One region of the Blastococcus colisei genome, then DNA from elsewhere that is predicted to be linked to it. Evidence: riboswitches for the same ligand, from Rfam matches in the RefSeq annotation. Region 1 holds a riboswitch; each other region holds the start of a gene.
What was found. A riboswitch is a leader RNA that binds a small molecule or an ion and turns the genes downstream of it on or off. The one in region 1 is predicted to bind thiamine pyrophosphate.
Positions count from the first base shown of each region.

Region 2: another riboswitch for thiamine pyrophosphate. It lies ahead of FHU33_RS00555 (alcohol dehydrogenase catalytic domain-containing protein); the one in region 1 lies ahead of thiC (phosphomethylpyrimidine synthase ThiC).
Region 3: another riboswitch for thiamine pyrophosphate. It lies ahead of FHU33_RS17825 (purine-cytosine permease family protein); the one in region 1 lies ahead of thiC (phosphomethylpyrimidine synthase ThiC).
Region 4: another riboswitch for thiamine pyrophosphate. It lies ahead of FHU33_RS24615 (ECF transporter S component); the one in region 1 lies ahead of thiC (phosphomethylpyrimidine synthase ThiC).

Region 1 is NZ_VFQE01000001.1:3,293,471-3,299,269, forward strand. It holds gene bluB (5,6-dimethylbenzimidazole synthase) at 1-1,162, opposite strand, end outside; gene thiC (phosphomethylpyrimidine synthase ThiC) at 1,167-2,906, opposite strand; TPP riboswitch at 2,900-3,012, opposite strand; gene FHU33_RS15705 (RNA polymerase sigma factor) at 3,430-3,987, shown strand; gene FHU33_RS15710 (hypothetical protein) at 3,984-4,874, shown strand; gene FHU33_RS15720 (helix-turn-helix domain-containing protein) at 5,268-5,651, opposite strand.
Region 2 is NZ_VFQE01000001.1:114,669-120,467, reverse strand. It holds gene FHU33_RS00570 (DEAD/DEAH box helicase) at 1-452, shown strand, start outside; gene FHU33_RS00565 (hypothetical protein) at 476-730, opposite strand; gene FHU33_RS00560 (maleylpyruvate isomerase family mycothiol-dependent enzyme) at 779-1,399, opposite strand; gene FHU33_RS00555 (alcohol dehydrogenase catalytic domain-containing protein) at 1,506-2,435, opposite strand; TPP riboswitch at 2,507-2,615, opposite strand; TPP riboswitch at 2,685-2,778, shown strand; gene thiM (hydroxyethylthiazole kinase) at 2,772-3,584, shown strand; gene thiE (thiamine phosphate synthase) at 3,581-4,243, shown strand; gene thiD (bifunctional hydroxymethylpyrimidine kinase/phosphomethylpyrimidine kinase) at 4,240-5,061, shown strand; gene FHU33_RS00535 (DNA polymerase IV) at 5,284-5,799, shown strand, end outside.
Region 3 is NZ_VFQE01000001.1:3,742,973-3,748,771, reverse strand. It holds gene thiO (glycine oxidase ThiO) at 1-1,045, opposite strand, end outside; gene thiE (thiamine phosphate synthase) at 1,042-1,812, opposite strand; gene FHU33_RS17825 (purine-cytosine permease family protein) at 1,809-3,188, opposite strand; TPP riboswitch at 3,178-3,290, opposite strand; gene FHU33_RS17820 (TetR/AcrR family transcriptional regulator C-terminal ligand-binding domain-containing protein) at 3,781-4,398, opposite strand; gene FHU33_RS17815 (TetR/AcrR family transcriptional regulator) at 4,722-5,234, shown strand; gene FHU33_RS17810 (TetR/AcrR family transcriptional regulator) at 5,634-5,799, shown strand, end outside.
Region 4 is NZ_VFQE01000004.1:21,806-27,604, reverse strand. It holds gene FHU33_RS24635 (hypothetical protein) at 1-23, shown strand, start outside; gene FHU33_RS24630 (transposase) at 246-1,637, opposite strand; gene FHU33_RS24625 (VOC family protein) at 1,713-2,225, opposite strand; gene FHU33_RS24620 (Mut7-C RNAse domain-containing protein) at 2,316-3,041, shown strand; TPP riboswitch at 3,181-3,284, shown strand; gene FHU33_RS24615 (ECF transporter S component) at 3,282-3,911, shown strand; gene FHU33_RS24610 (ABC transporter ATP-binding protein) at 3,922-5,352, shown strand; gene FHU33_RS24605 (energy-coupling factor transporter transmembrane component T family protein) at 5,456-5,799, shown strand, end outside.

The DNA of each region.
Region 1 (5,799 bases):
TGTCGGCGACCGTCATCCCCGGCGTGTTCACCAGGTCCCCGCGGAGTCCCCACGGTCGCAGGGCCGTGACACCGGGGACCGGTTCCCCGGCCACGCCGGCATCGACGATCCTCAGCCCCAGGCCGACCGTTCGCGCGGCCGTGGCACCGAGCGACGTCCCCGCGACGGCGGCACGCAACAAGTCCCCGGTGATGGTCGGGTCGTAGGGGGAGACCTCGTGCGACGCGACGGGATGGTCTGCGGCGGCCAGGACCAGCACCCCGCCGGTGGCCGCGCCGCGGCCCAGCGCGATGGCGCGGTCAACGGCCCGGTCCAGGACCCCCAGGGAGCCGGGAACAGCGAGCAGCCGATCGGCCTCGTCACGAGCGCCGACTACCGCCGGTTGATCGGGCGCGCGCAGCCGTGACGGCGGTACGGGCGGCGCGCCGGCATCGTCGGGCCATCGGTCGGCGAGCACGACGTCGCGCAGCGCGAGCCGCCGCGACCAGCCTGCGCGTTCCAGGCCCGGCGCGGGCGGGCGTTCGTCGGGCCAGCCGAGGCACAGCCAGCCCAAGGTGACCACGCCGTCGGGCAGGCCGAACAGTTCGGCCAGGTCCTCGGGCTGGAAGAGCGTCACCCAGCCGAGGCCCAGCCCCTCGGCCCGCGCGGCCAGCCACAGGTTTTGGATGGCCGCCGCGCAGCTCCACAGGTCGGCGTCGGGGAACGTAGCCCGGCCCAGCACCCCCGCGGCGGGGGTGCGTCGGTCACAGCAGACGACGATCCCGAGCGGGGCCTCTCGGACACCTTCGAGCTGCAGGTCGAGGAGACGACGAGCCGCGTCTGCGTCGAGTCCGGCGGCCTGACGCAGCCGCTCACGATCGGTGAGGACGGCCGCCCGGTCCCGGATCTCCGGATCGCGGACAACGAGGAACCGCCAGGGCTGGCTGTGCCCGACCGACGGAGCGGCGTGCGCGGCCCCGAGGACTCGCTGCAGGACCTCGTCGGGCAGCGGGTCTGGACGGAACCGGCGGACGTCCCGCCGGACCCCGATCGCCTCGTACAGCCCCGCCCGGGCCTCGGTCCCCAGCGCCCAGCCGGTCGGGTCGGCGGCCCGCTCGGAGGCCGCGGTCGCATCACCGACGAGCGGCACCGGCCGGGGCCACACCCGCTCGTCCGGCGTCACGGGGCTACTCGGCCAGAGGCAGCTGGATGCGGCCGCCGTGCGCAGTGAACTCGGCCGCCTTCTCCCGGAGGCCTGCGTCGATCGCCTCCTCCGACGTCAGCCCCCGCTCCTCGGCGTAGCGGCGCACGTCCTGCGAGATCCGCATCGAGCAGAAATGCGGGCCGCACATGGAGCAGAAGTGCGCCGTCTTGGCTGGGGCGGCCGGCAGCGTCTCGTCGTGCATCGACCGGGCGGTGTCCGGGTCGAGCGCGAGGTTGAACTGGTCCTCCCAGCGGAACTCGAAGCGGGCGTCGGAGAGGGCGTCGTCCCACATCTGGGCGCCGGGGTGCCCCTTCGCGACGTCGGCTGCGTGCGCGGCGATCTTGTAGGCGATCATGCCGTCCTTGACGTCGTCCCGGTCGGGCAGGCCCAGGTGCTCCTTGGGCGTGACGTAGCAGAGCATCGCGGTGCCGTGCCAGGCGATCATGGCCGCGCCGATCGCGGAGGTGATGTGGTCGTACCCCGGCGCGACATCCGTGGTGAGGGGCCCGAGGGTGTAGAACGGCGCCTCGTGGCACAGCTCGAGTTGCAGGTCGACGTTCTCCTTGATCTTGTTCATGGGCACGTGGCCGGGGCCTTCAATCATGACCTGGACGTCGTGCTCCCAGGCCACGGTGGTCAGCTCGCCGAGGGTGCGCAGCTCGGCCAGCTGGGCCTCGTCGTTGGCGTCAGCGACGCTTCCCGGCCGGAGCCCGTCGCCGAGGGAGAAGGTGACGTCGTAGGCCCGGAGGATCTCGCAGAGCTCCGAGAAACGGGTGTAAAGGAAGTTCTCCTCGTGGTGGGCCAGGCACCACGCCGCCATGATCGACCCGCCACGGGAGACGATGCCGGTCTTCCGCCGGGCGGTGAGCGGCACGTAGCGCAGCAGCACGCCGGCGTGCACGGTTATGTAGTCGACGCCCTGCTCGCACTGCTCGATCACCGTGTCCCGGTAGACCTCCCAGGACAGCTCCTCGGCCTTGCCGCCGACCTTCTCCAGCGCCTGGTAGATCGGCACGGTGCCGATCGGCACCGGCGAGTTGCGGAGGATCCACTCCCGGGTGCTGTGGATGTTACGGCCGGTGGAGAGGTCCATGACGGTGTCGGCACCCCAGCGGGTCGCCCAGGTCATCTTGTCCACCTCCTCCTCGATCGACGAGGCCACGGCCGAGTTGCCGATGTTGGCGTTCACCTTCACGAGGAACTCCCGGCCGATGATCATCGGCTCGGACTCCGGATGGTTCACGTTGGCCGGGATCACGGCCCGGCCCCGGGCCACCTCGGCTCGCACCTGCTCGGCCGGCACACCCTCCCGGACGGCGATGAACTCCATCTCCGGGGTGATCTGCCCCCGCCGGGCGTGGGCGAGCTGGGTCACGGCGGCACCGTCCCGAGCCCGCAGGGGCCGGCGTCCGTCGGCGGCGAACACCGCGTCGAGGTTGCGCAGGTCGCCGGAGCGACGACCGTCGTCCTCGGGCCGGACCGGGCGGCCCTCGTACTCCTCGGTGTCGCCGCGCTCGGCGATCCATGCCGCCCGCACCGACGGCAGTCCGCTGCGGACGTCGGCCTCGAAGGTCGGATCGGTGTACGGCCCCGACGTGTCGTAGAGGACGACGGAGTCGCCGGTGCTGAGCACGATCTCGCGCATCGGCACCCGCATGCCAGGACGCGGACCCGCCAGGTAGGTCTTACGGCTGGCCGTGGAGGTCGTGGACGGAGCTGTCAAGGGAATCCCCTCCCTACGCCGGTACGAACCGGATCAGGTTGTGGCGGTCAGCGGCCGTCTCAGCCGACTTCTCAGCCCGGTACGCCGGGCTCCCGCGGTGGCGAAAGGGACCCTAGACCTTGCCCCCGGGCGGCCCGCCACGACCCCGACGAGTCCTGTCACGCGAGCATCGCCACGGCGGCGGAGGCCGGCGAGCTACGTGGTGACCGCGTCCCGGTCCCGCTCCCGGGCGCACGAGCGCACGAGCACACGAGCGCGACCTGACCACCTACAGCTGCCAGTGGTCCACGGCGGAGGACCGGACCGGGAGGGCGGCGGGGGCCCTTCTCGCCACTTTCCGCGGGCTGGGCTGGGCGCGGACTCGAGTCAAGCAGCCAGCCGCGTCGAAGAGGCACGTTCCCGGGGAGGATGACCGACTCGATCGTTGATGCCTCAGGCTGCGACCCGCGGTTCCGCCATGCTCAAGACCGCACCTGTCGCTGCCGATGAATGAGCCGACGTCCATTCGAGCCGGAGGTGCCGGATGTCAGTAGGGATGCCCTTCCCCGGGGTGCTGGCGGCCGCGCAGGCGGGCGCCTCCTGGGCGCTGGAGGTGCTCTATCGGGAGCTGGCGCCCTCCGTGACCGGCTACCTGCGGCTGCACGGCGCTCTGGAGCCGGATGACCTGGCCAGTGAGACGTTCATCGGGGTCTTCAACGGCCTGTCCTCGTTCGAGGGGGACGAGGCCGCGCTGCGCGCCTGGGTCTTCACCATCGCGCACCGCCGCCTGATTGACGACTGGCGGCGCAGGAGTCGCCGACCCGAGCTGGTCGACTGCGGTGAGGAGGTCCTGCGGGGCTCCGTCGGCGGCGACGCCGAGGATGACGCACTCGCGGTGCTGGGCTCAGGCGCCGTCCAAGAGATGTGTGCCGCCCTGCCCGCCGATCAGCGCACGGTCCTGCTGCTGCGCATCCTCGCCGACCTGTCCGTCGAGCAGGTCGCCTCCGTGATGGGCCGCTCCGCGGCAGCGGTCAAGGCGCTGCAGCGGCGAGGACTGGTCACCCTTCGGAGTGAGCTCGTGCAGGAGGTCGCGCCCCTATGAGCCGGTCCAGCGATGTCGGGGATGAGATGACCAACGACCAGTTCGACGAGGCTTTCGAGTGCTTCCTCGTGGGACGACCCGTCCCGGCAGAGGCCGCTCCGCTCGTGGCATTCGCCGAGACGGTCCGGAACAGCTCCGCCCGTCCCGGGCGGCCCAGCCCGCAGCTGGCCGAGCTGCTGGCGACCGGTCTTCTCACCGATCCCGTCGGCCCGTCGACGGGGACGACCCCCACTGCTCCGGAGTCCGCGCGCGCCGCGGCCCCCGGGCCATCCACAAGGAGACGCCGCACAATGTTCACCGTCCTCGCCGCCGCCGCGGCCAAGTTCGCCTCTGCCGGAGTCGCTGCCCAGGCCGCGACCGGCGTGGGACTTGCGCTAGTCAGCGTGACCGGTGCCGGAGCCGCCGGGGTCCTGCCCGCTTCCATCCAGGACGGTGTCGCAGAAGTGATCGAATCCGTCACCCCCTTCGACCTGCCCGAGGCAGCCGATCGTCCGGTTCTCCCCGAGCAGGCCACCGTGCCTCACCCCGACGAGACAAGGCGCACACCCGAGGACCTGCCCGGTCCTGGGGACGTCCCCACCAAGGAGCAGTTCGGTACGTCCGTCAGGGAGGACGCGCAGGACGGCGGTGTCGACGGTGCGCAGGTCAGCACTGACGCCCGCGAGACCCACCAGCCCGAGCAGCCGGCGACCCCGGGAACCCGGGCCGCCGAGCGTCCGTCCGAACAGCCGGCGACCCCGGAAACCCGGGCCGCCGAGCGTCCGGCCCAGCAGTCTGCGGCCCCCCCGGCGCCCGAGACCCCCGGGGCGCCCGAGCCCTCGAGCGGAGGATCCGCGCGGCAGGGTTCTGCGGACGGTCAGGCGCAGGGCAGCTCCGGCCGGCCCTGACCCCGACGGCACCAGTTCTGCATACCCGCCATCGAGACCTGCGACGTCGTGGGCATCCGCGCGATGCCCACGACGTCGCAAACTCAGTGCGCTGACCGCGCCCAGATCCATCCTTAGCTCGCGCAGCTGGCGGGACCAGGGCAGATCCTGCTGCTGTTCGCCGACCGCAACGAGCGGTCGTGCGGTACTCCGTGGGCAACACCGCCCAACCGATGGCGGTGTCCATCTCCACCTACGACACGCTGCCGCCCGCCGAGCAGCGGGCGCTGCCCCGCAGCGGACAAGGTGGCTGCAGCCCTCGACACGCGGTGCAGGTGCACGGCCAGCGAATGTCGCTGGCCGAGTACATCGAGCGCCTGGAGCAGCAGCGGAGCGCGGCCCGCCGATCGACTACTAGCTGGCAGGGATGCCGAGAGCGCGGGATATCCGGTTCAGTGCCGTCAGATCGTGCCGGTGGCCCCGGCCCTGCTCGATGCGCTGGCAAGTCATGATCGGCACACCCGCCAGCTCAGCCAGCTGCTGCAGGGACAGGCCGCGAGCCAAGCGCAGTACCCGCAGCGGTGGCCGGGCCGGGTCGACGTCGTACAGAACGACCGAGTCAACGCCGAGGGCGGCCGCCAGCCGCGGCACGTACCGCGCTTGCGGTGCGTGCGCGCCCCGCTCCCAGTCCCGTATACGGTCCGCCGAGCGCACGCCGGCCCGCTGGGCGAGGTCTTCGCGGGTCAACCCGGCGGCGAGCCGAGCCTGCCGCAGCCGATCGCCGGAGAAGTGCCCCACCGGCGCATCCTCGTACCGACCGTGGATTCATCACCACCGGTTCGTCACAGTCCTCGACCTCGCTGACGCTGCGCCTGGTCGGTCCAGGGCTTCCCGGTGGTGGCACCGCTGCCATGTCCACGGCCGCCCGAGTAGCACCGCTCGAGTC
Region 2 (5,799 bases), 3.2 Mb from region 1:
TCCGCGAGGCCCTGCTGGACGCGGGCATCCCGGTCGCCGGCATCTACGGCAGGGACCGCTTCGATGTCGAGCGCGAGCGGCTGCGCTTCCAGCGGGGCGACGCGATGGTCTGCGTGTTCACCGTGACGGCGTCCATCTCGCTGCACGCCGGCGAGACTCTGCCGGACGGGCGGGCTGCCTCGGACACCCCGCGGGTGGGGCTCTTCCACCAGCCACGGTTCTCCGGCATCCAGGCCCGTCAGGTCACCGGCCGCACCCACCGGGACGGGAAGACCTCGCCGTGGCGGATCGCGTTCGCCGAGGACACCGTGGAGGAGCAGGTGGCGCGCGTGATGGTGGAGCGGCTGGCAGTCAGCGGCTCGGCCGCGGGCGCGGACACGTCGTCCCTCCGGGAGATCGCCGAGCTGCTCGACGCCGACTGGCTGCCCGCGGCGGCACTGGTCGACGGCTGATCTCCAGGGTGGTCCCCTGCGCGTCAGGCGCCCGGTGTGGCCTGCAGGTCGTCCCGTGGCGTCACGCGGTCGGCACGCACGGGGTGGCTACCGGCCCCGGTCTCGGTCCACTCCACCTCGACGACCTGTCCCGCGCGCAGACCGCCGTTGGCGCTGGGATCCAGCGCGGCTGCCTCCACCCAGCAGTCGCCCGGGAGATCCGGCGCCTCGATGAGGCCGGCGCCCTGGCTTCCGTCCCATCGGACGACCGTGCCCACACTCGTGCCGCTGTGCGCCATCTGCCCAGAGTGCGCGGAACCGCCGACAGCGGCAAGGGATGGCCGGGCTCAACCGAGCCGCTGCGCCACCCGGGCCCGTCCGGGCCCGGAGAGCTCGTCGGCGACCGCCCTCCGGCCCGCCACGGCCATCAGGAGGGCCTCGGCGGTGCCGTGGACCTCGGGCCCCCGACCGAACGCCCAGTCCAGATCGGTCGCCACGAGCCGGACGTCGCGCACGCGCACCACCCCGCGCAGCACCGGGCCGAACAGGGCGGTGCGCAGCGCGGGCACGAGCCGCTCCGCCGGGATGGTCCGCGGCTCGCCCAGCGGGCGCCGGATGTCCTGCTGGTGGATGAGACCGTCGGTGAGGGCGATCGCTCCGCCCAGGCCCGCGGTCAGCCCCGTCGGCGTGAGGTGGGCGCGGAGCAGCTCGACCAGCTCAGCCGGAGTGCGCACGGCGTACTCGCACAGACCGAGCGCATTCGTGCGGTCGACGAGGAAGAGACCGCGGGTGAAGCGAGCCGCCAGCTGCCGTGGGCCGAGCTCGTCGTAGCTCAGCACGTGGGCGACGACGTCCTGCACCGTCCAGCCCGCGCACAGCGACGGAGTGCGCCACTGCTCCGGGGTGAGCCGCTCCACCAGGTCGAGCAGGTCCTCGCGCTCGGCCCGCGCCTGCGCCATCACGCTCATGCGCCGCGACCACCGAACCTGTCACGGCCTCGGCAGCGCGCCGAGCGACCCATCGCCCCTGCTCGTCGGCCGGATAGGCGGATGGCGCGTCGTCGTGAGCGCATCGTCAGGGGCGGAGCACCGCTCTCCCGACGATCCGGCCGGCGCGCAGCTCGTCGAGGACGCGCGGGGCGTCGTCGAGGAAATGTTCGTCCACCGTCGTGCGCAGCAGGCCCCGGGCGCCCAGGTCGAGCGCCTCGACCAACTCGGAGCGGCGGTTGCCGACCGAGGTGACGATCCGCTGCTCGGGAACGACGAGCGAGAGCGGACTGATCTCCACGGTGTCGAAGCTGTAGCCGACGTAGACCAGCGTTCCCCGCTTGCCCAGGGACGCCAGAGCGGCGGCGCTGGTCTCCCTGGTGCCGACCAGCTCGAAGACCACGTCGGCGCCGGCGCCGCCGGTCGCCTCCCGGATCGGGGCCTCGACGTCCCCGCTCCCGTCCACCGTGACCTCCGCTCCCAGCTCGCGCGCCAGCCGCAACCGCTGGGGATCCCGGGCGACGGCGATCGGCCGCGCCCCGGCCTCACGGAGGACCTGGACGAGGGCCAGGCCGACGCCCCCGGTCCCGTAGACGACGGCGTCGGCGCCCGCCCGGACCCCCGCCACGCCCACCGCGTGCAGCGCCGTGGTGCCGCTGCAGCACAGCGTGGCCGCGACCGCGAGGTCCAGCCCGTCGGGCACCCGGACCACTGCGGAGGCGGGGACGACGACCTGCTCGGCGAATCCCCCGTCGCTGGCGAAGGCGAGGAACCCGAGCGGGGCGTCACAGAGGTGGTCGTTCCCGGCCTGGCACGAGCGGCACCGGTGGCAGGCATGCCGGTAGTGCACCGCGACGCGGTCTCCCACGGCGACGTCCTCGACGCCGTCGCCCACCTCGGCGACGACGCCGGCCACCTCGTGTCCCAGGGTGATGGGGGTCCGGGCCGGGGTCAGCAGCCCGTCGAGGAAGTGCAACTCAGTGCCGCACACCCCCGCGGCGGCGACGTCGATCAACACCTCCGTGGGGCCCGGGCGAGGACCCGGGACGTCCTCGACGACCACAGATCGTCCCGCTCCGTGGAAACGCACAGCACGCACAACTGCCTCCCTACGCCGGCATGACCCGGACAGGTTCCAACGGTCGGCGACCCCTGCCGCCCTCTCAGCCCATTCCGATGGGCTCCCGCGTACGGGCGGCACGCTAGCCGGTCGTTCCCGTCCTCGCCCGGGCAGCACGGCCACCCGCCCGGCTGTTACGTTCGGGGCGTACGTGGCACGGGGTGTCCTGACCGGGACTGAGAACACACCCGTCGAACCTGCTCCAGTTGGTACTGGCGAAGGGATGTCACCGGCATGGATGCCGTCGAACTCAACGCTGCCCGCGAGGCAGTGCGCGCGAACGCACCTCTGGTGCACTGCCTCACGAACACCGTCGTGCAGGCGATCACGGCCAACGCGCTGCTCGCCGCGGGCGCGGCACCGGCCATGGTCGATGCCCCGGAGGAGGCCGGCGACTTCGCCGCCGTGGCCTCCGCCGTGCTGGTCAACGTCGGCACCGTCCACCGCCGCACCGCCGAGGCGATGCGACTCGCAGCCCGGTCGGCCGGAACGGCGGGAACGCCCTGGGTGCTCGACCCGGTCGCAGTGGGCGGCCTGGCCTACCGCACGGAACTCGCCGCTGAACTGGTGGCGCTGCGTCCCACCGTCGTCCGCGGCAACGCCTCCGAGGTCATGGCGCTCGCCGGAGCCGGCGCCGGCGGCCGCGGCGTGGACAGCACCGCCGCCACCGACGACGCGGTCGCCGCGGCGGTGGGACTGGCCCTTCACACCGGGGGTGTGGTCGCGGTGAGTGGTGAGGTCGACCTGCTCACCGACGGACGCCGGATCGTCCGCGTCGGCGGCGGATCGGTCCTGCTCACGCGGACGACCGGCGCCGGCTGCGCGCTCGGTGCGCTGGTGGCGGCCTACCTCGCCGTCACCGACGATCCGTTGACCGGTGCGGCCGCCGCGCACGCCCACGTCGCGCTGGCCGCCGAGTGGGCGACGGCGACGGCCGCGGGGCCCGGCACGTTCGCCGCCGCGTGGCTCGACGCCCTCGACGCGGTGGACGGGGACGCCCTGGCCATCGCGGACCTCCGCGTGGCGGACGTCCGGGTCGCCGGGTGAGACGGCCGTTCGACCTCACGCTGTACCTGGTCACCGACACGGAACTGTGCCGCCCCCGGCCGGTGGCCGATGTCGTCCGTGCCGCGGTGGCCGGCGGAGTGACCGCCGTCCAGGTCCGGGACAAGGTCGCCTCCCGGCGTGAGCTGCTGGCGCTGACCCGAGCGGTCCAGGCCGCGGTCGCCGACCGACCGGACGTGTCGGTCGTCGTCAACGATGCCGTGGACGTCGCCCTGCTGGCCGGCGCCGACGGCGTGCACGTCGGCCAGGAGGACCTGCCGGCAGCCGAGGTCCGAGCGCTGCTCGGGCCCGACCGGCTGATCGGGCTGTCGGTGGAGAGTGCCGACGACCTCGAGAAGGCCCTGCGGCTACCGCCGGGAACCGTCGACGTCGTCGGTCTCAGCCCGGTCTGGGCCACACCGACCAAGCCGGAGGCGGGTCCCGGCCTGGGGCTGGACACAGTCGGCCACCTGACCTCCCTCGCCCGCGCCGGGGGGCTCTGCGCCGTCGCGATCGGCGGGATCGACGCCACGCGAGCGGCCGCCGTGGCCGCGACCGGTGTCGACGGGATCTGCGTGGTGTCCGACATCTGCGCAGCCGACGATCCGGCGGCCGCGGCGCGACTACTCCGCGCAGCCCTGGCGCCGGTCGCCATCCGATGACTGCCGGACGCACCCCCACGGCGCTCACCGTGGCCGGCAGCGATCCCAGCGGCGGCGCCGGCATCCAGGCGGACCTGAAGACGTTCAGCGCCCTCGGCGTCTACGGCACTGCCGTCCTGACCGCCCTCACCGCGCAGAACACGCGGGGCGTCACGGGGATCCACCCCGTGCCGGCCAAGTTCGTCGGCCTCCAGCTGCGCACCCTGCTCGACGACGTCGAGGTCCACGCCACCAAGCTCGGCATGCTGGGCACCGCGGAGGTGGTCCGCGAGGTCGCCGCGGTCCTGACCGAGCGCCACCCGGGACCCGTCGTCTGTGATCCGGTCATGGTGGCGACCAGCGGGGACCGGCTGATCGACGAGGACGCGGTGGCGGCCGTCCGTACCGATCTACTGCCGCTCGCGGACCTGATCACCCCGAATGCTCCCGAGGCCGCGGTGCTCCTGGGCGTCGAACCGGGAACCGACGCCGACGACCTGCCCGACCAGGCCCGCGCCCTGCTCGACCTCGGACCGCGCGCCGTGCTGCTCAAAGGCGGCCATCTGGGCGGGGAAGAGAGCGTGGACGTGCTCGCCACCCGGGACGGGGTCTGGACGACGCGCCGCCCCCGTGTGGCGACGACGGCGACGCACGGAACGGGGTGCACCCTGTCCGCGGCGATCGCCGCGCTGGCCGCCCGGTCGAGGAGCTCGGACTGGTTGCCGCTGGTGGAGGAGGCCCGCGACTACCTGCACCGGGCACTGGAGGGCGGCCGCGGTCTCGGCATCGGTTCGGGACACGGCCCGGTGCACCACTTCGCCGGCATCTGGCCGACATGACCTCCAGCGAGCGGGCGTGGGCGGCAGCTGCCCCATCTGCGGCTGGCGATCGACGCCGACGGCACCGATGACGAGGAAGACCGCTGTCACTCCGTGCGTCCTCCTGACCAAGATCCGGGAGCGAAGATTCCCAGTTGCGGCACGGCCGGGGCAAGGAAATCCACAGTCGGGTGAACGGGGGTGGCGACACGGCATGTCGGCGGGACGGGCGATCATCGGGGGATGCGGCGGGAGGCGAGTGTGCTGCACCTCGACCTCGACGCCTTCTTCGCCGCCGTCGAGCAGCGCGACAAACCGTCGCTGCGCGGGCGTCCCGTCGTCGTCGGCGGGGTCGGCGGGCGCGGCGTCGTCGCCACTGCGTCCTACGAGGCACGCGCGTTCGGCGCCCGCTCGGCCATGTCCACGGCCGAGGCGCGCCGGCGCTGCCCGTCGGGAACGGCGTTCCTCGGCGGCCGGTTCGCCGCCTACCGCCGGACGTCCGACGTCGTCATGGCCCTGCTGCGCGAGCTGTCCCCGCTGGTGGAGCCGGCGTCGCTGGACGAGGCGTACGTCGACCTCGCTGTCGCGTCCCCCACCCACCCGGAGGGGCACGACCTCTCGGTGGATGGAGTCACGGAGATCGGCCGGCGGCTCAAGGGCCGGATCGCCGAGGCGACCGGGGGAGTGACCGGGTCGGTGGGCATCGGGACGTCGAAGCTCATGGCGAAGATCGGCTCGGACCTGCAGAAGCCCGACGGG
Region 3 (5,799 bases), 450 kb from region 1:
GCTCGGCGATCGCCTCGCCGGTCACCGGCGCCAGTAGCACGCCGTTGCGGTAGTGGCCGGTGGCCAGCACCAGCCCCGGCAGGTCCGAGGGCCCGAGCACCGGCGCGTTGTCCGGGCTGCCGGGTCGCCACCGGGCGAGCGTCTCCACCAGCTCCAGCTCGCTGACCCCGGGGACGACGTCGATCGCGTCGTGCAGCAGGTCGTGCACGCCACCGGCGGTGACCGTGGTGTCGAAGCCGCGGTCCTCGACGGTGGCGCCGACGACCAGGCGGTCGCCGGCGTAGGGCACCAGGTAGACCTGCCGCCCCCGCACGAGCGCGCGCACGGTGCCGTCGAGGAGGCCGGCGGCGCCGCGCAGCCGCAGGATCTGGCCTTTGACCGGCCGCACGGGCAGCGGCGGCACCCCCGGCAGTGAGGCGCTGTGCGCGCCGAGGGCCAGGACGACGACGTCGCCGTCCAGTTCCTCGCCGCCGGCCAGCCGCAGCCCGCTGGCCCGCCCGTTCTCGACCCGCACCGCCTCGGCCCGTGCGCGCACCATCCGAACGCCGGCGGCCGCCGCGGCGGCCAGCAGCGCCCGGTGCAGCGCCCGCGGGTCGACCGAGTGGTCGCCGGGCACGTGCAGGCCGCCGCGCACCCGCGGGGTCAGGGAAGGCTCCCGTCGGCGGGATTCGCGCCCGGTCAGTCGTTCGGCGTCCAGTCCGAGTTCCTGCTGGAAGGTGTGCAGCGCGGACAGGGCGCCCATGTCGTCCTCGTCGAAGCCCACCACCAGGGTTCCGGCGGTGCGCAGCCCCACCTCGACGCCGGAGGCCTGCGCCAGCTCCGCGGCGAAGCCGGGATAGCGCTGCAGCGAGGCCCGGCACAGCCGCAGCAGCGGCTCCTCGCCGTAGGCGGCCTCGGTCACCGGCGCCAGCATTCCGGCCGCGGCGAAGGAGGCCCCGGTGCCGGGAGCCTCGTCGACGACGGTCACCGACAGCCCGCGCTGCGCGCACCGCCAGGCCACGGCCAGCCCGATCAGGCCGCCACCGGCGACGGCGATCTCGTTCACCGGGGCGCCGACCGGGGGACGCGGGCGGCCGGGGGCGGGCCTGGTTCCGGGCGCGGCGGGCGGCTCTGCGGCGCCGCGACCAGCGCCGCCAGCAGCGCCCGGGTGACCGTTCCCGGGTCGGGTGCGTCGGACACGGCGGAGACGACGGCCACCCCGGACGCGCCGGCCGCCAGCACCGCCGGGATCCGGTCGGCGGTGATGCCGCCGATGGCGATCACCGGTACGGCGACCGCCGCCGCGACCGCCGCGATCCCGTCGACACCCAGCGGGTCCGGCAGCCCGGTCTTGGTCGCGGTGGCGAAGGCCGGGCCCACCCCGAGGTAGTCCGCTCCGGCGGCCACCAGCTCGGCGGCGGTCGCGGCGGTCCGCGCCGTGCCACCCAGCAGATGGTTCGGGCCGGCGATCGAGCGCGCCGCGGCCACCGGCAGGTCGCCGGCGCCCAGGTGGGTGCCCGCCGCGCCGACCGCGAGCGCAATGTCGACCCGGTCGTCGACGATGCACGTCGCTCCGCGCCGCGCGCAGACTTCCGCGACCCGGGCGGCGAAGTCGTACAGCGCCCGGTCCGGGCAGAACTTCACCCGGACCTGCACGATCCGGGCGCCGGCCGCCACCGCCGCGGAGACGACACCGAGGGCGTCCCTGCCCTGACGGGCGTCGGTGAGCACGTGCAATCCGCCGATCCGCCGGCGAACCTCCACCGCACGGTCCGGGCCGACCGGTAGCGGGGAGTCGGTCCGGCCGGCGGCGCCCATTCGGCGGCCCGTCACCGGAGGGCCTTGGACGGGGCGACCGGGAACCGGGCCCGGCGGCGGCGGGCGGACAGGCCGCCGGGCAGACAGATCAGCGTGGTCAGTGCCGCGGCCACCGCGAGGCTGACCAGCGAGGCTGACCAGCCGTTGGCCGGGTCGATGCCCAGCTCGGCCTGGCGGGCGGACCACCACGCCGTCCAGCCCCCACCCGGTCCGGCGAAGAAGGTCGGCAGCGTCAGCTGGTAGGCCACGAAACCGGCCGCCCACGCCAGCAGCAGGGCCGGGCGCGCCGGCGCAGTGTCCGACACATCCCAGCGGCCGCGCGGCAGCAGCCAGTAGGCGACCACGAAGACCCCGACCAGCGGAACGAACACCGCGCCGATCAGGAAGAGGAACGGCTCGTAGGCGACCAGGTCGGCCATCAGCGCCAGCCCGGTGGCTCCCACGCCCACGACCCCGGCCAGCACCCGGCGGTCCAGCCGGGCCACCACGTTCTGCGCCGACACCGCCGTCGAGTAGACGTTGGCGAACGCCTCGTCCACCTCCACCACGAGCAGCACCAGGACGGCCAGCAGCCCGAGCGGAACGGCCAGCAGCGCATCCACGACGTCCAGACCGCCCCGCCCGTAGGCGACCAGCGCCAGCGCGCCGAGAGTGAACAGAGCCATGGCGGCGCCGCCGTAGCCGGCCGCAGCGCCCACGAACGCGTCCCGCCCCCGCCGGACGTGCCGGGTGTAGTCCGCCGCCAGCGGAAACCAGGAAACCGGCAACGCGATCACGATGTCAGCCGCCGTCCAGAACGATCCGGCCCCGCGCTCGGTCACCGCCGGCAGCGGCTCGGACAACACCTGGATGTACAGGTAGACGATCGCGGCCAGCGCCGCCCACACCGCGTACCGCGCCAGCACCCGCACCGCGCCCAGCGGGCGCAGCGCCATCAGCGTGGCCAGCGCGCCCGCGGCGAGGACGAACGGCCAGCGCGGTGCATCCAGCGCCCGGGAGGCGGCCTCGGCGATGATCCACACCTCGAAGGCGGCCCAGCCCACGCACTGCACGAGATTGAAAGCGGTGGGCAGGAACGACGTCCGCCGACCCAGCAACCCCCGCATCAGCACCATCGCCGGCACGCCCTCCCGGGCGCCGGCCGCCGCCCCCAGGCCCAGCAACACCGATCCGATCACCGCACCGACCACGATCGCGCCGATCGTCACCGACAGCGGGCGGTCGGCGAGGACCACGTAGGTGGCCGCCACCGGCAACAGCAGGCTGACCCCCAGGCTGCCCCACAACCCCGCCGTGTCCCGCAGGCCCAGCGTCCGAGGCGGTGCTTGGGACAGCGTGATCGGTGCATCCCCCGATGACGTGGTGGCACCGACAGCGCCGGACCTGCTCATAATCGCTCCCTACGCCGGCATTACCCGGTCAGGTTCCAGCGGTCGGCGGCACAGTCAGCCGCCCTCTCAGCCCGGTACCTCCGAGCTCCCGCACATCGCGCATCCAGCCTACCGAGATATCCGCGCTCGCCGAGCGCCGCCCCCTGCTCTGCCACCACAGCGCACAACCGGCCTGAGCAGATGCGCAGGTCCGCGACGGTCGGCGCCCCGGCTCCCCGGCGAGCGAGAAGGCCGGCCCGAGACCCCCGGCCTTCTCAGCGTCTCGGGCATGTGTTCCATGCGTGGCAGGTCCGTGGCGTAGGCGTGCAGCTGCCCGGCGCGGCCCGACCTGGCGACCGCCGCGGAGACCCCGTCGGGCCAGCACGCTGGTGAGCCAACTTCCTCCTGCCGCCCACATCGCGTGCGGGGTCGGGTCCGCTTCCGAAGAGCTGGCAGCGCTCGTCGATGACACAATGGTGGCCCCGATCGAGGGCTGCGCCTCCTCGACGGTGCGGGTACGCGCCGGGCCGGACAGCGCGATCTCCTCGGCGAGGTCCTCGTCGTCGGGCTTCGGGGAGGGATTCCACCTCGACCAGCGCCAGCTGAACGGCGGTCACGCCGGCGGCTCTCTCAGAGATCTATCGAGGGCCTGGGACCGTCCACGGGCGGCGACTGCCGCTTCCATCTGCAGTCCGGCGATGAGGAAGTGGACGAGGCGGTCGATGTCGACCGCCGCCCGGGGCCTGGAGCGCAGTCGGTCGATCAGCAGCCCGCGCAGCACCCAGCACAGAGTTTGGATAGCGTAATCCGGAATCGTCCCGTGGCCCTCGGCGCGCGCAACGACCGCCGAGACGGCATGCATCAGGGGCCGGTCGAGCGCGTCATGGACCGCGACCTCGAGGCGCGGGTTCCAGATGGCGGCGCTGAGCACTGCGGCTACGACACGTTCGTCCCTGCTCGATGCGGTTCGCCACGGCTGCAGCAGCGTGTGCAAGTCCCGGTCGAGATCTCCCGAAGGCTCGAACGCGGGAAACAGCTGTACATGCTCGAGCGCGCTGACCACCAAGGCCTCCAGATCGGGCGAATCCCCGAGGGCCGGACCGGCGGCGCCCGCTCGGGCCTTGATCTCATCGGCGGTCAGGCCGGCGCAGCCCAGTTGGGCCAACGTGTCGAGCACGGCACTGAGGACATGCCGACAGCTCGGTGACTGCGAACTGAAGACCTCGCTCATGCCACCCGCCTTCCCTGCCGACAGAGCCCGACGAGGGGGATGCCGTGCGCGTCGCGCTGCCCTACGGGAGGCTAGGGATGACAGGCGGAACTCGGGGGTTCCTTCTACTGGAGGGCGCTGGACGTTCGGCGTACCCCGTCTTCGAGCAGCGGGTTTCCCCCTCAGCGATCTTGTCTGTCGCGACGATCCCTCGTTAGGCTCACTCAGTGTCACTGCGTCAGCCGAGCTCGCTGTCCTGGGGCGTTCCCCCGGCGGGTGCGCGACCCCGGCGGCGTCGACTGGATCCCTCTCGTGACCGGGCGATTCAGGCTGCTGTCCTGGAGGTGTTGGCGCAGGTCGGCTACGCCGGACTGACCATGGATGCGGTGGCCAGAACCGCCGGCGTCAGCAAGGCGACAATCTATCGGCGCTGGTCGTCCAAGGCGGACGTGCTGGTGAGCCTCATCGATACGGCTAGCGATGAGACGCTCGTGATCCCGGACTCTGGTTCCCTGCGGGATGACATGGTCGCGCTGCTGACCGCACTGGCCGCGGTGCTGGCGGGCCCGGGTGGAAGCGCCAGTCGAGCGCTGATCGGTGTCATGAACCAGGAACCGGCCCTGGAGGAAGCCTTCCGACGTGGTCCCATGGCGCGTTGGGCGGAAGCCTTCGGAACGGTCTGCGAGCGTGCCGTCGATCGCGGCGAGTTGGTGGCGAGTGGCGCAGCGTCGTTGGCTGCCGAGGCGGGCCCGGCGATCCTCTTGCTCCGCTGGATGATCAGTGGCATGGACGTCGATCAGGAGCTGGCCGTGGCGGTGGTCGACGACGTCATGATGCCGCTGCTCCGGCGGCTCTAGCATCCCGGATACCCCGTGCGCACTGTCGGTGCCCGCCTGCCAACTCGGCATGGGCGCGGGCGCCAACGATCACTGGAGATCGCATCCCAGATCGCCACTGACCACTGCGTCAGCATCGTCGGTTCGGTGTCCGCCCGGACAACGAGCACACGCTGCGCCGTTCCATTGCGCGCGAAGTGCACATGGAGCTCCGTTGCCCACCGGACGAATCTCTCGGCTGCGACAGGTGGTCGCGGTGAGTGCCCCGTGCCGGGGGACTGGATGCCCGCATCCTGCGCGAGCCGAGAGACGCACCGCAGGAGAGGCGTCGACGGGGTTCGTGCTGATCGACGGCTGAAGCCCTGGACACCTCCTGCAGCCTCACCTCGTGCGCATACGTTCTGCTCTAATCTCAGCACGGTGAGTGACCTCGATGGTGTGCGAGCTCAGCGGAAGGCCCAGACCCGAGCGCGGATCCTCGAGGTCGCCAGGGAGTTGTTCGAGACATGCGGCTTCAGCGCCGTGACCGTCGCAGAGGTTGCCAGCGCGGCAGGTGTGTCGGTGCAGACGGTCTTCAATCATTTTG
Region 4 (5,799 bases), on a different contig from region 1:
CGCCGCAGGTCCTCGCCAGCTGACGCCGTGCCGAACGGCAGTTATGGCCATATCTGTCGCGCGAGTGGCGCTTATGGCCATAACTGCCACTCGAGCCTGTCGCGCGAACGGTGGCGGATGAGCCGCCGCGGTGCATCGCTGGGTGATGTTGCGCTGTGAGTCGGGGGGCGGGCGCCGGTTGATGGTGGTCGGGAGCGGGGATAGTGGCCCGGTCAGCGCTGTCGGCGGTGCCGGCCGCCCCCGGATCAGGCGGTGGCCAGCCGGTGGGCGTGGATCTTGCGCAGGTTGTGCACGGTGCAGGCCAGCGACCACTCGGTCTTGGCGTTCTGCAGGCCGCGGCGGAGGAGCTGGCGTAGTCCCTGCCGGTCTTTGATCTGGCCGAAGACCGGTTCGACCGTGCGTCCTCGGAGGGCGTATTTCTCCGTGCCTTCGGGGGTGCGCAGCCTGTCCTGGGCGCGGGCGGTGGCCGGGCGGGAGGTCAGCGGTTTGTCCCCGGCGGGGTCCTCGCCGGCGGCGCGGCGTTCGTCGCTGATCATCGGGGCCAGCAGGCGCAGGCCGCGGGTCTCGGCCTCGGTGAAGGTCTCCTCGTTGGCGTAGCCGGCGTCGGCGACCCAGGTGTCGGGCGTCTCCTCGATGCCGGCCTGGTTCAGCTGCTCGGCGGCGTCATCGAGGACGGGAAACAGCTGATGGGCGTCGGTGGCCGCCTGGGTCAGCGTCTGGCCGACGATGAGCTGGTCTTCGGTGACCGCGGCCTGGGCGTTGTAGCCCTGCACCAGCCCCCGCCCGCCCCGCATCGTCCGCGAGTCCGGATCGGTGGCGTTGGCCCGCGGCGGCTTGTCCTTGTCCGGATTGCGGCCCGGTGGATGCTCGCCCGGTTGGGCGCCGCGGCGGGTGCCGGCGTCCTTGCGGCGCTGCCACTCGGCCTTCCTCACCTCCTGCTCGGCCACGGCCGCGGCCTGCTCGTCGTCCAGGCGCTGCTTGGCCTCCTTCAGTCGAGCCAACCGCTCGGCCCGCCGGCGCAGCGGCGGTGGCAGCTCATCCCCGCGGTCGTCGCCGTGTTCGGCGTCCTCGGCCGCGTCGATGCGCGTCTGTTCGTCGAGCAGCTCGGCGGCCAGCTGGTCGTAGCGGGCCTGCTCCTCGGCGACCTGGTGGGCCAGCGACGCCGAGGTGTGGTTCTTCGACCAGGAGGCGTTCGCGGCGATCTTCGTCCCGTCCACCGCGATCACGCCCAGCCGCACCATCCCGGCCTCGTGACACACCCGCAGCACCTGCGCGAACAGCTCCTGCAGCGGCTGGCGGTGACGCGTGACGAACCGGGCGATCGTGGCGTGATCGGGCACCCGATTGCCGGCCAGCACCCGGAACGCCACATCGCGGACACAGTGCCGCTCGATCGCCCGCGACGAGCGCACCCCGACCGCGTGCGCGTACAGCAGCACCGCCACCATCAGCGCCGGGTCGAACGCCGCCGCGCCCTGCCCGTTGGCCCGATACGAGCGCTTGAACCCCGACAGGTCGAACGAGTCCACCGCATCCTTGACCGTCCAGGCCAGCTCCCCGTCGGGCAGCCAATCCCGCACATCCGGCGGCAGCAGGAACCCCTGATCGACATCCCCGCGGATGAAGTTCTGCGGCATACCCCAGTCTCCCGCCGCCCAGGATGATCATCAATCAGGCGCGCTTTGTGCGACAGGCTCACTCGGGCGGTCAGGTCAGGCCGGGACGGAGACGCCCACGCCGCCGCGGGTCTGCGCGCCGTAGCGCTCGATCTCCCGCTCGAGGTCCAGCGGCGCGGTCATCGCCGCGCCGCCGGTGACCTCGGGGGTGATCAGCGCGGCCGGCAGCAGCCACGAGACCTCGAATTCGATGCCGTCGGGGTCCTGGGCGTAGAGCGCCTTGGTGGTGACGTGGTCGGAGGCGCCGACGAGCGCACCGGCCCGCAGCAGCGCATCGCGGATCCGGGACAGCTCGGCGAGGGTGTCGACCTCCCACGCCAGGTGGTAGAGGCCCACGGTCCGGCGCCCGGCCTCCGACGGGCCCGCGCCCGCGCCGATCTGGAACAGGCCCAGATCGTGGTCGTTGGTCGAGCCCTCCGCCTGGAGGAAGACTGCGGCACCCGGGATCTCCGTCTTCGCACGGAAGCCCAGGACGTCGCGGTAGAACGCGTGGCTGCGCTCGACGTCGCGCACGTACAGGACGGCATGGTTGAGGCGCTGCACGGGCATGGCGGGCTCCTGGCGGTCGATGGCGCGGTCATCGTGCACCAAGTTGCTTGATGCTTCAAGTATTCCGGTGAAGGAGGGTAGCGGCCCGCCATGGACGAACGGTCAGGACCGCAGGACGTCGATGTCGTCGTCCCGGTGCCGCTGCGCTTCCTGCTCCCCAGGCGGGACCGGCACGCTGGTATGCGGCGACTGCGCTTCGACCCCGACGCCACCGTCGGCCACGTCGTGCAGTCCGCCGGAGTGCCCCTGAGCGAGGTGGGCGCGCTCCGGCTGGACGGCGAACCCGTGCCGGCCGGCGCGCGGGCCCGCCCCGGTGGCTCCATCGAGGTCGTCGAGCGAGCCCGCCCCGAGCCATCGGCGACCGGCGGCTTCCTGCTGGACGTCGGTCTCGGCGCCCTGGCCCGCCGGCTGCGCCTGCTCGGCCTGGACGCGGCGTGGTCCAACGATGCCGACGACCCGGAGCTCGTCGACCGCGCGGTCACCGAGCACCGGGCGCTGCTCACCCAGGATCGCGGGCTGCTGATGCGCCGAGCACTGACCCGGGGAGCCCTGGTGCGCGGCAGCGACCCCGACGACCCGCTCGCCGACGTCCTGGATCGCTTCGCCCCCGTCCTCGCGCCCCTGACCCGCTGCACCGCCTGCGGAGGGCCGCTGCAGCCGGTCGCCAAGGAGGAGGTCGCCCACCGGCTGGAGCCGGGCACGCTGCGGAGCTTCGAGGAGTTCGCGCGGTGCAGGGCCTGCGGCCGGGTCTACTGGGCCGGCGCCCACGCCCGCCGGATCGGCGAACTGGTGGCGGCGGCCCGGCGAGTGCGGTGAGCCGTGCGCGGCCAGGAGGGCCCGAGTCGGCCGTGGAGACCGCCGTGCAGTGGCCGGTACCGCGGTGCAGGGCGGTACCGGCGACCACGGGGCGGCACCGGTGAGCGCGGCAGGGGTTATGGTCGACGGCACAACCGAACACACGCAGCAGGGGAGCGCTACGGCGCTGAGAGTGCGGGCAACCGCAGACCCTCGAACCTGATCCGGGTCATGCCGGCGCAGGGAGTCTGGAGGAAAGTCATGGCCGATCAGGCCGTCCGTCCGTCGTCCGTCGATGCCGGGTACGAGAAGCCCGTCCGCTGGCGCACCGTCGACATCGTCGTCACCGCCGTCCTGGGCGTCGCGTTCGGCGTCGTCTTCTGGGGCTGGAATTTGTTCGCGGAGGTGGTCTCCACGCCGCTGGACTTCTTCCCGCCGATCAAGGGCCTGCTCAACGGTGTCTTCCTCATGCCCGGCGTCGTCGCCGGGCTGATGGTGCGCCGCCCGGGGGCGGCGATCTTCGCCTCGACCCTCGCCGCCGCGGTCAGCCTGCTCCTGGGCTCGCCGTACGGCGGGATCATCGTGGTCTACGGCCTGGTCCAGGGCGCCGGCGCCGAGCTCGGCTTCCTGCTCACGCGCTACCGCACCTTCGGCTGGGGGACGGCGATCCTCGCCGCGGTGACCGCCGGCCTGTCGACGTCGATCCTGGACCTGAGCCTGTACTACCCGGTGTCCGGCGAGTACCCGCTCTGGGCGTTCACGCTCCCGTACACGCTGGCCACCGTCCTCTCCAGCGTGCTGCTGGCCGGTGTCGTGGGCCTGCTGCTGGTCCGCGCGATGGCCCGGACCGGGGCGCTGGGCTCCTTCGCCTCGGGCCGCACCCGCGTCTGACGCGCCCCCGGTGACCACCACGCGTGGTCCGTCGCCGATCCGGGCGGACGCCGGCCCCGTGCGCCTCGTCGCGCGGGGCCTGGGCGTCCGTCACCCTTCGCGGCGGGCCTGGGCACTGACCGGCGTCGACCTCGTCGTCGAGCCCGGGGAGCGGATCCTGCTCACCGGCGCCTCCGGTGCGGGGAAGTCGACGCTGCTCGCCGCGCTGGCCGGCATCCTCGACGCCGAGGGCACCGAGGTGGCCGGAGAGCTCACCGTCGACGGCGGGGCTCCGCACGCCGCCCGCGGCCGGCTGGGCCTGCTCGCGCAGGACCCCGACAGCCAGCTGGTCATGACCCGGGCCGGGGACGACGTCGCCTTCGGAGTGGAGAACGCCGGCCTCCCACCGGAGGGGATCTGGCCGCGGGTCGACGAGGCGCTGGCGGCGGTCGGCTTTCCCCACGGGCGCGACCGTCCCACCCAGGCGCTCTCCGGAGGGGAGAAGCAGCGGCTGGTGCTGGCCGGAGCCCTGGCCCGTCGTCCCGGGTTGCTGCTGCTGGACGAGCCGACCGCCCAGCTCGACCCGGACGGGGCGGCGCTCGTCCGGTCGGCCGTGGCCCGCGCGACCGCCGACCGCACCGCGACCGTGCTCGTCGTCGACCACGACGCGCAGCCCTGGCTCCCCCTGGTGGACCGGGTGGTCGAGGTGGTGCCCGGTGGGGTCGTGGAGCACCCGGCAGGTTGGCGGCCGGTCCCCCGCACGGCCGGGCTGCAGCTGCCGGCCGCACCGGACGGACCGGTCCTGCTCGCCGCGCAGGCGGCCGGGTTCACCTACCGCGGCAGCCCGGGCCCGGCGCTTCCCCCGACGACGACGGCACTCCGGGCCGGCCGGGCGTTGGCGGTGACCGGCCCCAACGGGACGGGCAAGTCCACGCTGGCGCTCCTCCTGGCCGGGCTCCGGGCGCCCACCACCGGCCGGGTGACGGCGTCGGACGAGCTGACCGGCACCGTGCGCAACGGGTACGACGAGCCACATCGGTGGCGGGCCGGCGAGCTGGTCAGCCGCATCGGCACCGTGTTCCAGCATCCGGAGCAGCAGTTCCTCACCGGGCGGCTCCGCGACGAGCTGGCGCTGGGCCCCCTCCGCTCGGGCGAGCACGCCGCCGCGGCACGGGCCACCGCCGACGAGCTGCTCGAGCGGCTGGGACTGACCGCGTTCGCCGACGCCAACCCGTACACGCTGTCCGGCGGCCAGCAGCGCCGGCTCTCGGTGGCCACGGCGCTGGCGACCGCGCCACGCGTGCTCGTCCTCGACGAGCCGACGTTCGGACAGGACGCCGCCACCTGGCGCGAGCTCGTGACGCTGCTGGCCGAGCAGCGGGCGGCCGGTTGCGCCGTCGCCGTGGTCACCCACGACGCCGACCTGGTGGCAGTCCTCGCCGACGGCCGGCTCGCGCTGTGAGAACGACGGGCGAGCGAGCATCGCCGCAGGCTGGCGGCACCTCCCGCTTGCGGGGGACAGCGAGCGAGGAGCGGAACGAGTCCGGAGTCGAACGGGGGGCGCTGTGACGGCGTCCCTGTCGCTGGGCCCGGTGCCCGACACGCGCCTGGGCCGGATCAACCCGGTCGCCCAGCTCAGCGCGATGGCCGTCGTCACGCTGGTGCTCCTCACCAGCCTGGACGTCGTCACCCCGGCCGTCGTGGTGGCCGCCGAGCTGTGCCTCCTCCCGGCGGCCGGACTGACCGATCTGCGCGGCCTCTGGCGGCGGACCTGGCCGCTCGTCCTGGGCGCCGGCTCCGTCGGCCTGGTCAACGTGCTGCTCTCGAACGAGGCGACCCTGGTCACCGGGGTGGGGCTCGGGTTGCGCGTCGTCGGCCTCGCGCTGCCCGGCGTGCTCCTGGTCGCTTC